DNA from 3 places in the Microbacterium sp. MEC084 genome. Region 2 is predicted to be linked to each of the others. Evidence: predicted binding sites of a transcription regulator. Region 2 holds the regulator's gene; each other region holds the start of a gene.

Region 1 (4,245 bases), on a different contig from region 2:
CCTCGAGCGGCATGGTGTGTTCGACCCGGTCGACGTGGTCTGGAACGGCATCGACGACGAGCTGCTCGACGCGGTGCTGGCCGACGTCCCGGCCGAGCGCCGCCCCGGCCCGCCGCGGTTCGTGTGGCTGGGCCGGATGAGCCCCGAGAAGCGGCTGCTGCCGTTCCTGGAGGCCGTGGCCGAGGCGGGCGTGACGTGCGAGGTCGAGGTGATCGGCGGCGGCGCGCAGCTCGCGCCCGCGCGCCGGCTGGTCGCCCGCCGCGGGCTCGAGCGCACCGTGCGCTTCGCCGGCCGGATGCCCTACGAGCAGGTGCTGCACCGTCTCGCGGACGCCGACGCGCTCGTGCAGACGTCGATCGGCTTCGAGACGCAGGGCATGACGCCGTTCGAGGCGGCGTCGCTGGGCACGCCGTCCGTCGTGAGCGACCCGGACATCGCCGCCGAGCTCGGCGCCGGCGTGTGGCGCGCGGACTCCCCCGCGGACGAGCCGGGACGCGTGCGCGGCCTCGCGGCCGCGCTGCGACGGGCCGCGGCCGACATCGAGGCCGGCACCGCTCCTCTGCCGGACCCGGGCATCGGCGCGGAGTTCCGGCAGTCGTCGCGCACGGCGGCGATGCTCGCGATCTACGACCGCGTGGTCTCCCCCGCTCGTTGAGCGGAGCTCCGCTCGACGGCCGGCGTCAGGGAAGGCGGGAGGGGTCGGTGCGGACCCGGCCGTAGCCGTCGACGCGCACCTCGTGCACGGTGGCGGCGATGCCGAGCAGCCCGAGAGCTGTGACGAGGATCAGGATCATCATGGCAGTCATCCTGCGCTTGCAAAGATCCTGCCAACAGTGGCAGGATCGACACAACTCGCAGTAATACTGCCAACAAGGAGGCCGGTGTGAGGACCGTCGCATGCATCGTGCAGGAGGGCTTCGCGCCCTTCGAGTTCGGCGTCGCGTGCGAGGCCTTCGGCCTCGACCGCTCGGACGACGGGATCGAGTCGTTCGACTTCCGCATCGTGACGCCCGATCCGGGGCCCGTCACCTCGAACCTCGGCTTCTCGATCAACGTCGCCGACGACCTGAGCTTCGCCGAGACCGCCGACATCGTGGTCGTCTCCACCCAGCCGCGATCGGCGTGGGGCCGGATCGACACGCGCGTGGCCGCGGTCATCCGGTCGGCGGTCGAGCGCGACGCGTGGCTGCTCAGCGTCTGCAGCGGCGCGTTCGTGCTGGCCGCGGCCGGCGTGCTCGACGGGCGACGAGCGACCACGCACTGGATGTACTCCGACGCCATGGCACGCATGTATCCGCGGATCGACGTCGATCCCGACGTCCTCTACGTGCAGGACGGCCACATCATCACGAGCGCCGGGACGGCGGCGGGGCTCGACGCGTGCCTGCACCTGCTGCGCCAGGAGCTGGGCGCCGAGGCGACCAATCGCATCGCGCGCCGGATGGTCGTCGCGCCGCAGCGCGACGGCGGCCAGGCGCAGTTCATCGACCGGCCCCTTCCGGAGTCCGCGGGCCTCTCGCTCGCGCCGGTGGCCGACTGGGCGCTCGAGAACCTGGACCGCGAGCTGACGGTGGAGCTGCTCGCCGCGCGGGCGCACATGTCGCCGCGCACGTTCGCTCGTCGCTTCAAGGCCGACTACGGCACGACCCCGGCGGCGTGGCTCGCGCGGCAGCGGATCATCCAGGCCCAGCGCCTGCTGGAGCGCACAGAGTGGGGCCTCGATCGGATCGCCGACGAGTGCGGCTTCGGATCGGCGGCCGTGCTGCGGCAGAACTTCGCGCGCGTCCTGGGCATCACGCCGACCGCGTACCGCGCGCGCTTCGCGTGCTCGACCGCGCCGATGGCCGACACCGCCGCCTGAGGCCGGCCGTCACAGCAGCAGGATGCCGAGCGTGGCGCCGCCCACCAGGCCGGTGAGCAGCGCGACGAGCGAGGCGCGCCGCGCCGTGGGGAAGCACGCGCCGATCGCGCCGAGCACCGCGGCGGCCGCGCCCGCCGGCACGCCGATCCCGAGGCTGAACGCGGGCGGCTCGGCGGCGCGACCGGACATCATGACGCCTACGGTGACTGCGAGGACGATCACGGCGACGGCGGCGCCCGCGAGCGCGAGCGCGGCGATCGTCCGGTGCGCCGCCGCGGCGGCCCGGGTCGGGGTCGCGGCACGGTGGGACGGGGCCTGGCCGGAGGACATCCCTCCCAGCCTGCCGGGGCGGGGCGCCCGCGTCTGTCGCCCATTCGGGTGACAAGCGGGGTGGGGTCCCGCGCACCTCGGGCTACCCGGCGCGGGTCGGGCGCTGGTAAACTAGAGCGCAGACGACTCAACTTTGTCGACGAGTTTCGGGAGGCGACATGGCAGACCAGCCGCAGGAGGACCAGCGCAGCGCGCTCGAGCAGTTCGGCATCGACCTGACCGAGCGCGCCCGGCAGGGCAAGCTCGACCCCGTGATCGGGCGGGACAGCGAGATCCGGCGCGTGAGCCAGGTGCTCACGCGCCGCACCAAGAACAACCCGGTGCTGATCGGCGAGCCCGGCGTCGGCAAGACCGCCGTCGTCGAGGGCCTCGCGCAGCGCATCGTGGCGGGCGACGTCGCCGAGAGCCTCAAGGACAAGCGCCTGGTCAGCCTCGACATGTCGGCGCTCGTGGCCGGTGCCATGTACCGCGGCCAGTTCGAGGAGCGCCTCAAGAACGTCCTGAAGGAGATCACCGAGTCCGAGGGCCGGATCATCACCTTCATCGACGAGCTGCACGTGCTGATGGGCGCGGGCGGCGGCGAGGGCTCGGTCGCGGCGTCGAACATGCTGAAGCCCATGCTGGCCCGCGGCGAGCTGCGCCTGATCGGCGCGACCACGCTCAACGAGTACCGCGAGTTCATCGAGAAGGACGCCGCGCTGGAGCGCCGCTTCCAGCAGGTGTACGTGGGCGAGCCGAGCGTCGAGGACACCGTCGCGATCCTGCGCGGACTGAAGGGCCGCTACGAGGCGCACCACGGCGTCACCATCAGCGACAGCGCGCTCGTGGCCGCCGCCGCGCTGAGCAACCGGTACATCCCGAGCCGGCAGCTGCCCGACAAGGCGATCGACCTGATCGACGAGGCCATGAGCCGCCTCAAGATGGAGATCGACTCCTCCCCCGTCGAGATCGACCAGCTCAAGCGCCAGGTCGACCGCATGCGCCTCGAGGAGCTGGCGCTGAAGAAGGAGAAGGACGCCGCCTCGAAGGAGCGCCTCGGCAGGCTGCGCGAGCAGATGGCCGAGGCCGAGGCGGAGCTGGCCGAGCTGGAGGCGCGCTGGGCGCGCGAGCGCGGCGGCCTGAACCTCGTCGGCGACCTCAAGAAGCGCCTCGACGAGGCCGTCACCGAGCGCGACCGCGCGCTGCGCGAGGCGGACTACGCCAAGGCGTCGAAGCTGCAGTACGAGACCATCAAGCAGCTGGAGGCGCAGCTCGCCGAGGCCGAGCAGCAGGCCGAGGCGGCCAAGGACGAGCCCCGGATGGTGAACGAGCAGGTCACGGAGGACGACATCGCGGCCGTGATCTCGGCCTGGACGGGCATCCCGGTCGGGCGCCTGCTGCAGGGCGAGACCGAGAAGCTGCTGCACCTCGAGTCGGAGCTCGGCCGCCGCCTGATCGGGCAGAAGGAGGCCGTGAAGGCCGTGTCGGATGCCGTCCGCCGCTCGCGCGCCGGCATCAGCGACCCCAACCGGCCGACCGGATCGTTCCTGTTCCTGGGCCCGACCGGCGTCGGCAAGACCGAGCTCGCGAAGGCGCTCGCGGAGTTCCTGTTCGACGACGAGCACGCCATGGTGCGCATCGACATGTCGGAGTATGGCGAGAAGCACACCGTCAGCCGCCTGGTCGGCGCCCCTCCGGGCTACATCGGATACGAGCAGGGCGGTCAGCTGACCGAGGCGGTGCGCCGGCGTCCGTACAGCGTCGTGCTGCTCGACGAGGTCGAGAAGGCGCACCCGGAGGTGTTCGACGTCCTGCTGCAGGTGATGGACGACGGTCGCCTGACCGACGGGCAGGGCCGCACGGTCGACTTCAAGAACGTCATCCTGATCCTGACGTCGAACCTGGGCTCGCCCATCCTGATCGACCCGACGATCTCCGCCGAGGGCAAGCGCGACCAGGTGCTGCAGCTGGTGCGTCAGGCGTTCAAGCCGGAGTTCGTGAACCGCCTCGACGACATCGTGATGTTCCAGGCGCTCACGCAGGACGACCTGGCGCAGATCGTCGAGCTGCAGGTC
Region 2 (4,245 bases):
CCGCGTACAGGTCGCTGGAACCCGCGAGCCGGGTCGCGACGTCGCGGATGGGCGCGTGCCCGCGCCAGTAGTCCCGGATCGTGTCGCGGTACTTGTCGTTCCACTCGACCCACGGCGGCGGCATCTTGCCGACCAGGTAGCCGTCCATCGACGTGTCCCACGGCTCGGCGATCAGCTTGACGTGACGCAGGATCGGATCCTGATCGATCGCGATGAGCAGCGCGTTCTGGAAGTCGACGTCGTAGCCGGTGCGGGTGAGCGCCGACATCAGGTCGAATCGGAACCCGTCGACGTGCATCTCGGTCACCCAGTACCGCAGGGAGTCCAGGATGAGGCGCAGCGCGAGCGGGTTCCAGGTGTTCACCGTGTTGCCGCAGCCCGTGACGTCCCAGTACCGGTCGTCGAAGCCGCCGTCCTCGGCGATCACGCGCTTGTAGAAGCCGCGGTCGTCGAAGCCGCGGAACGACAGTGTCGGGCCGTTGGGGCCGGCCTCCGCCGTGTGGTTGTAGACCACGTCGAGGATGACCTCGATACCCGCCCGGTGCAGCGACTTGACCATGTGCTTGAACTCGGCGACCTGCTGCCCACGGTCGCCGGATGAGCTGTACGACGCATCGGGGGCGAAGTAGCACAGGGTGTTGTAGCCCCAGTAGTTCACGACCCCGCGCTCGAGCAGGGCCGGCTCCGAGAAGAACTGCTGCACCGGCAGCAGCTCGACCGCCGTGACGCCGAGGTCGCGCAGGTACTCGACCACGGCGGGCTCGGCGAGGCCCGCGTACGTGCCGCGCAGGTGCTCCGGGATCCGGTCGTGCAGCTTGGTGAAGCCCTTGACGTGGAGCTCGTAGATGACCGTGTCGCGCCAGCGGCGCTTCATCGGCGTGTCGCCCTCCCAGTCGAACGACGGATCCACGACCACGCTGCGCCCGGTGTAGCCGGCGGAGTCCGTGTCGTCGCGCACGGCCGGGTCGTCCTCGCGCGCTCCGTAGATGGGCTGCTCGGCGATGATCGTGCCGCTCGTCGCGAGCCCGTACGGGTCGAGCAGGAGCTTGTGGGGGTTGAACCGGAAGCCGTTGTCGGGATCCCACGGGCCGTCCACCCGGTAGCCGTACCGCTGGCCGGGCGCGATGTCGGGAAGGGCGCCGTGCCAGATGCCCTGCGAGTGCTCGGTCAGCTCGTACTGCCGCTCGGAGCCGTCGTCGTCGAACAGGCACAGCGTCACGCCGGTCGCGTTCGGCGAGTACACCGCGAAGTTCGTGGACTCGGGCGTCCACGTCGCGCCGAGCGGCCAGTTCCGACCGGGCCAGACCTTAGCGGTCTGACCCCAGCTCGTCCAGCTCTGAGGGCTCATCCCGCCCATTCTGCCCGCTCAGTGGAACCGCTCTCTCCACCGGCGCGCGAGATGCCGTCATCCGGATCGCGCGGCGCGCCAGTTCTGCGGCGGGTGCCACAGCACGAGCTCGGCGCTGCGACGCACGCGCGTCTCCGCCCGCAGCGTCACGACCGACCCGGTCGCCCCGGCCGCGAAGACGCGCGCGCCCGGGCGGCTCTCGATCTCGGCGCGCAGGCGGTGCTCGAGCTCGGCGACGCGGCGCCGCAGGTCGCGCACCTCGTCCTCGAGGTCCAGCACGCGCGCGATCGCCGCGAGGCTCATCCCCTCGCCCGACAGCTTGGCGACCTCGCGCAGCTGCTGGATGTTGCGCGCCGAGTACCGGCGCGACCCTCCGCGCGTGCGGCTGGGGACGACGAGCCCGATGCGGTCGTACTGCCGCAGCGTCTGGGGGTGCATCCCCGCCAGCTCCGCGGCGACGGCGATCGCGAAGACGGGCGCGTCCTCATCCACGTCGTACGTGTCGCTCATCCGTCCCACCTCCTCGCTGTCCTCGCCGTGTCTCACTTCGTGCCGGAATCCGGGCCGGATTCCGGCACGAAGTGAGACATCCTCCTCAGGCTATGAGCCCTGTGCCTTGGCCATGATCTCGGCGCGCGGGTTGCCCTGCGGGCCGACCTCGACGAAGCGCTCGAGCGCCTCGCGCGCGGCGTCGTCGAGGTGCGAGGGCACCACGACCTGGACCTCGGCGAGCAGGTCGCCGGTGCCCTTCTGCGTCGTGATCCCCCGACCCTTGACGCGCAGCACGCGCCCCGACGGGGTGCCGGGGGCGACGCGCAGCTTGACCGGCTCGCCGCCGAGCGTCGGCACCTCGATCGTCGCCCCGAGGGCGGCCTCCGCAAACGTCACCGGCACCACGACGCGGAGGTTGAGGCCCTCGCGCTTGAACACCGGATGCGGCCGCACCGCGACCTCGACGACGATGTCGCCGTTCTCGCCGCCGTCGGGCGACGGGCGCCCCTTGCCGCGCAGGCGGATCTTCTGCCCGTCCGCGACGCCGGCCGGGATCTTGATCTTGAACGGCTTGCCGTCCTCGCTCTGCAGCGTGATCGTCTCGCCCTTGGCCGCGGTGATGAAGTCGATCGTGGTGCGCGCGCGGACGTCGGCGCCCTTGTGAGGCCCGCCGTAGCCGCGGAAGCCTCCCGAGGGCTGGCCGAATCCGCCCGTGCCGAACCGGCCGCCGCCGCCCTGGTTGAACATCGCGAAGATGTCGTCGAAGTCGGCGGCCGACCCGCGGTTCTGCGTGAACATGCTGAACACATCGTCGAAGCCGCCGGCCGAGCCGCCGCCCGCCGTGAAGCGCGCGCCCGAGCCCATGGCGCGGATCTGGTCGTACTCCTCGCGCTGGGCCGGGTCGGACAGCACCGAGTACGCCTCGCTGATCTCCTTGAACTTCGCCTCGGCGGCGGTGTCGCCGGGCTTGGAGTCCGGGTGATACTGCCGCGCGAGCTTGCGGTAGACCTTCTTCAGCTCGGCGGCGCTGACGTCCTTCGACACCCCCAGGACCTTGTAGAAGTCCTTCTCGAACCAGTCCTGACTGGCCATCGGCGCCTCGCTTACTCTGCCGGCACCGCGACGACGACCTTCGCCGGACGCAGTTCGACGTCGCCCAGGCGGTAGCCGACCTCGACGACCTCGAGCACGGTGGTCTCGGTCGCGCCGGGCGTCGGCTGCTGGAAGATCGCCTCGTGGTGCTGCGGGTCGAAGGCCTCGCCGGCCTCGCCGAACGCGATCACGCCGAGGCGCTCGGCCACGCCGCGCACCTTCTCGGCGATCGCGGCGAAGGGCGTGCCCTCCGCGAGGTCGCCGTGCTTCTCGGCGCGGGCGAGGTCGTCGAGCACGGGCAGCAGGCCGCGGGCGGCCTCTCCCTTCGCGCGGGCGACCTCGACGTGGCGCTGGTCCTCGGTGCGACGCCGGTAGTTGGCGTACTCCGCCTGGAGGCGCTTCAGGTCGTGCAGCAGCTGCGTCTCGTAGTCGCTCTTCACCTGCTCGGCCGCCTCCTCCAGCTGGTCGGCGTTCAGGATGTCGTCGACGGTGAGCTCGAACTCGGCCGTCTCCTCGGCGGTCGGCTCGGCACCGGCATCCGCGGTCTCCTCGGAGACCTGCTCCTCCTGCGCCTCGGGGGCGGCGGTGTCCTGCACCTCCGCCCCCTCGGCTGCGGGCCGGACCTCGTCGCCGTCGTTCACGGGCTTGCGGTCCTTGTCGCTCATCAGGCCTTCTTGTCCTCGTCGTCCTCGACCACCTCGGCGTCGATGACGTCCTCGTCGGCGGCGGTCTGCTCACCGGCGGGGGCGTCGCCCGCGGGCGCTGCCTGCTCGGCCTGCGCCTGGGCGTAGATCGCCTCGCCGAGCTTGGTCTGGCTCTGGTTCAGCTTGTCGAACGCGGTCTTCACGGCCTCGTCGTCGTCGCCGGCGAGAGCCTTCTTGAGCTCGTCGACGTCGGCCTGCACCGACTCCTTGACGTCGGCCGGGAGCTTGTCCTCGTTGTCCTTGATCAGCTTCTCGATCGAGTACAACAGGGTCTCGGCCTGGTTGCGGGTCTCGGCGGCCTCGCGGCGCTTCTTGTCCTCGGCCGCGTGCTCCTCGGCCTCGCGCACCATGCGCTCGATGTCCTCCTTGGGCAGCGAGGAGCCGCCCGTGATGGTCATCGACTGCTCCTTGCCGGTGCCCTTGTCCTTGGCGGACACGTGCACGATGCCGTTCGCGTCGATGTCGAACGTGACCTCGATCTGCGGCACGCCGCGCGGGGCGGGCGCGATGTCGTTCAGGTCGAACGTGCCCAGCGGCTTGTTGTCGCGCGTGAACTCGCGCTCGCCCTGGAACACCTGGATCGACACCGACGGCTGGTTGTCGTCGGCC
Region 3 (4,245 bases), on a different contig from region 2:
GCCGCCGCGGGCATGCGGGCGGCGGCGCCGACCGTCAGCGCGCCGTCCCTGACGTCCACCGTCACGCAGCCGCCGTCGGCCAGGTCACCCGAGACGAACAGGTCGGCGATGCGGTCGTCCACTTCGCGCTGGATCAGGCGGCGCAGCGGCCGGGCGCCGTACTCGGGCTCGTAGCCGCGCTCCGCGAGCCAGTCGACCGCGGCCGCCGAGATCTCGAGCGACACCTCGCGGCCCGCGAGGCGATCGCGCGTGTCACCAAGCATGAGGTCGACGATGCGACGCAGCTGGGGCCGGTCGAGCTTGCGGAACAGCACGATCTCATCGATCCGGTTCAGGAACTCCGGTCGCATCGACTCGCGCAGGCGGCCCATGACCCGGGCGCGCAGGTCCTCGTCGTCGAACTCGCGTCCGCCCGTCGTGAACCCGATGGCGCCCGCGCGCGAGGCGAGGAACTCCGAGCCGAGGTTCGACGTCATCACGACGACCGTGTTGCGGAAGTCGACCGTGCGGCCCTGACCGTCGGTGAGGCGGCCGTCGTCGAGCACCTGCAGCAGCAGGTTGAACACGTCGGGGTGCGCCTTCTCGATCTCGTCGAACAGCACGATCGAGTACGGGTTGCGGCGCACGCGCTCCGTCAGCTGCCCGGCCTCGTCGTAGCCGACGTAGCCGGGAGGGGCGCCCACAAGGCGGGCGACCGTGTGACGCTCGCCGAACTCGCTCATGTCGAACCGGATGATCGCGCCCTCGTCGTCGAACAGGCTCGCCGCGAGCGCCTTGGCCAGCTCGGTCTTGCCGACGCCGGTCGGCCCCAGGAACAGGAACGAGCCGACGGGGCGCCGCGCGTCGCCCATGCCGGTGCGGCTGCGGCGCACGGCCTTCGCGACCGCGGTCACCGCGTCGTCCTGCCCGATCACGCGCCGGTGCAGCTCGTCCTCGAGCGCGGCGAGGCGCTCGCGCTCGGTCTCCGTCAGGCGCGAGGCGGGGATGCCCGTGGCGCGGCTCACGACCGCGGCGATCTCGGCCTCGTCCACGACCGCCCGCGTGCCGCCCTGGCCTGACGCCTCGTCGATCCGGTGCTGGACCTCGGCGATCTCATCGCGCAGGCGCAGCGCCTCCTCGTAGCGCTCGGCGGCCACCGCGGCGTTCTTCTCGGCCTCGAGCGTGGTGAGCTTCTCCATGAGCGCGCTCACGTCGGTCGGGGCGCCCAGACGCAGCCGAAGGCGCGCACCGGCCTGGTCGATCAGGTCGATCGCCTTGTCCGGCAGCACGCGCTCCGTGAGGTAGCGGTCGCCGAGCTCGACGGCCGCGCGCAGAGCCTCGTCGGTGTAGCTCACGCGGTGGTGCTCCTCGTACGCCGGGCGCAGGCCGCGCAGGATCTCGATCGCGTCCTCGATCGAGGGCTCCCCCACGCGCACCGGCTGGAAACGGCGCTCGAGCGCGGCGTCCTTCTCGATCGTGCGGTACTCCTTCAGCGTCGTCGCGCCGACGAGGTGCAGCTCGCCGCGCGCGAGGCGGGGCTTCAGGATGTTGCCCGCGTCCATGGCGCCCTCGCCGCCGCCCCCGGCGCCGACGACCGTGTGGATCTCATCGACGAACAGGATGATCTCGTCGCGCTGCTCGGCGACCTCCTCCATCGTCTTGGTCAGGCGCTCCTCGAAGTCGCCGCGGTAGCGCGTGCCGGCGAGCATGGCGGGGAGGTCGAGCGCGATCACGCGCTTGCCCCGCAGCTGCACGGGCACTTCGCCCGCGACGATCGCGCGCGCCAGGCCCTCCACGATCGCGGTCTTGCCGACGCCGGCCTCGCCGACGAGCACGGGGTTGTTCTTGGTGCGGCGCGACAGGATCTCGATCGTCTGCTCGATCTCGGATGCGCGGCCGATCACGGGGTCGAGGAGCCCGTCCCGGGCGCGCGCCGTGAGGTCGGTGCCGTAGGTGTCGAGCATGCCGCCCGGCTGCCGCGGCTCCGGGGTCTCCGTGCGGGTCTCGGTCTCGCCGGCCGCGATCGCCTCGCGCATCCCCTGCGTGAGGGCCTCCGCGGTGATCCCGGCCGCGGTCAGGATCTGGCCGGCCGGGGTGTCCTGCGCCAGCACGAGCGCGAAGAAGACGTGCTCGGGGTCGATGTACGTCGATCCCGACGCCCGGGCCACCTGGAACGCGTGGAACAGCGCGCGCTGCACGGCGGGCGTCACGACGGCGGCTTCGGCGTCGGCCGCCTCGCTGGCGGCCGGCAGTCGCATCTCCGCCGCAGAGGCCACCGCCGAGGGGTCGGCGCCGATGCGCGTGACGGCCGACGCGACCGTGGGGTCCTCGATCAGCACGCGCAGCACGTGGAGCGCGTCGAGCTCGTGCTGTCCGCGCTCGAGGGCGTAGCGCCCGGCGCGCTGCAGCAGCTCTTGCGTGCGCGCGCTGAGGTAGCGGGCCAGGTCGAGCGACCGCGCGGCACGGGCGCGCTCGCCCTGCAGGTAGCGGGCGAGGAACTCGTCGAAGGCGCTCGGGCCGCCCAGAGGGAACGTGTTGTCGGGCATCGCGGATCTCCTCGATGGACGTGAAGTTGCGTGATGTCGTATCAAGCCTAAGAACTTGAGCCGACTGATATCAACTTCAACCACGGTCACCCCGGGTTATTCCCGGCGCCGCTCTGCCGGCTTGGCCTAGCCTGGGCTCGTGCGCGAGTTCTGGCGGGGTGTGAAGACGCTCGTCGACGGCTTCCGATGGTGGCGCCGCAGACCCGGCGTCATGGCGGCGGGCCTCGTCCCGGCAGCGATCGTCGGGGCGCTGCTGACCGGCGCGCTCGTCGCCCTGGGATTCGCGCTTGCCGGCTTCGTCGAGCTGATCACGCCGTTCGCCGACGGCTGGGGCGAGGCGTGGGCCGGGCTCTTCCGCACGGTGATCGGGATCGCGCTGTTCGGCGGCGCGGTCGTGCTCTCGATCGCGACGTTCACCGCGCTCACCCTCGTGGTGGGCGAGTCGTTCTACGACCGGATCTGGCGCTCGGTCGAGCGGGAGATCGGCGGCGCGGTGCCCGAGACGCCATACGGCTTCCTCGCCTCGGTCGCCGACGGCCTGGGGCTGTTCGGGAAGGGCGTGCTCGCCGCACTGGGCGCGGGCGCTGTGGCCCTCGTGCCGGTCGTCGGCGGCCCCGCGGGCGCCGTCGTGGGCGCACTGCTCAACGGCCGCGTGCTGGCCGACGAACTCGCCTCTCACGGGCTCACCGCGCGGGGCCTCGACGCCTCGGCCCGCGCGCGCCTGCTGCGCGCGCACCGCGCCCGCGTGTTGGGCTTCGGGGTCGCGGTGCACGTGTGCTTCCTCGTGCCGCTCGCCGCCATCGTGGTGATGCCCGCAGCCGTCGCCGGCGCCGCGCTCCTCGCGCGCCACGTCGTCGGCGAGGCGACCACGCTCCCCTCACCGCGCCGCGCCTGATCGACACCACCTTCAGAAGGGCGGCGGGTCTGAGCCGAAGTCGGGGCGGGCGATCTCCGCTGATGCCTCGAATCGGACCACCGGGGTGGGTTTGTGCTTGACGGCCCTGCCGGTGGGGCTGATGACCTCCATCACCCCGCCCGGGCCGTGTCTGAAGTCCCAGTTCGAGTTGTGTTTCAGGACGTGGTGGGCGCGGCACAGGTTGGCGAGGTTGCGGACGTCCGTCGGACCGCCGTGGGAGTACGGGATGGTGTGGTCGTCCTCGCACCGGATCGCGGGTTGCCGGCAGCCGGGGAAGCGGCAGTGCTCGTCCCGGGCGATGAGGAAGCGGCGCTGCGCTTTCGTGGGCGTGTAGGTGTCGACCGTTCTCAGGCACCCGGTGTCGGGATCCTGGAACAAACGGATCCACGTCGCGGCCTCCCCGGCCAGGCGGCGCGCGGCCTCCGCGGGGATGGGGCCGTACCCGGCGAGGAACGCCGACTCGTCGCCGACGCCGGTCAGTGACTGCCACGGGACCGTGACCTGCACCGTCGCCTTGATCTTCGTCAGGGCATCCCCGCCCTGCTGGTCGATCAAATCCGCCGTGGGGAGCCCGGCGAGGGCGATCTCGGCGAACACGTCCGCCCGGATCTGATCCAGGGTGCGGTCGTCGGTCCCGTCCTTGGTGCGGTGGATCGTGCGCGCCATCTGAGTCGCCCGGTCGTGCATCGCGTACACCATCACCGCCGGACCGATGTAGGTCAACTCGCCCATCCCGTCCGGAAGCGGAGCCACGCGGACGGAGCGGTCGGCCATGGCCTCCTCGTGCCGCTCCTCCAGCGGCAG

Evidence for each region. The regulator HspR, encoded in region 2, represses chaperone genes until heat shock. The targets are predictions, from matches to a motif close to AAGTTGAGTCNNNNNGACTCAACTT.
Region 1: a site for HspR is predicted at 2,301-2,325, ahead of B5M43_RS09535 (ATP-dependent Clp protease ATP-binding subunit). Genes of this name have one in related genera too.
Region 3: a site for HspR is predicted at 2,578-2,602, ahead of B5M43_RS08850 (ATP-dependent Clp protease ATP-binding subunit). Genes of this name have one in related genera too.

What each region holds. Positions count from the first base shown of each region.
Region 1 is NZ_MYFP02000009.1:78,097-82,341, reverse strand. Features, by position in the region: gene B5M43_RS09550 (glycosyltransferase) at 1-655, shown strand, start outside; gene B5M43_RS09545 (GlxA family transcriptional regulator) at 884-1,861, shown strand; gene B5M43_RS09540 (hypothetical protein) at 1,871-2,191, opposite strand; gene B5M43_RS09535 (ATP-dependent Clp protease ATP-binding subunit) at 2,350-4,245, shown strand, end outside.
Region 2 is NZ_MYFP02000002.1:171,880-176,124, forward strand. Features, by position in the region: gene glgX (glycogen debranching protein GlgX) at 1-1,348, opposite strand, end outside; gene B5M43_RS03440 (heat shock protein transcriptional repressor HspR) at 1,406-1,858, opposite strand; gene B5M43_RS03445 (DnaJ C-terminal domain-containing protein) at 1,949-2,932, opposite strand; gene B5M43_RS03450 (nucleotide exchange factor GrpE) at 2,944-3,597, opposite strand; gene dnaK (molecular chaperone DnaK) at 3,597-4,245, opposite strand, start outside.
Region 3 is NZ_MYFP02000008.1:23,492-27,736, forward strand. Features, by position in the region: gene B5M43_RS08850 (ATP-dependent Clp protease ATP-binding subunit) at 1-2,525, opposite strand, end outside; gene B5M43_RS08855 (EI24 domain-containing protein) at 2,665-3,420, shown strand; gene B5M43_RS08860 (HNH endonuclease signature motif containing protein) at 3,433-4,245, opposite strand, start outside.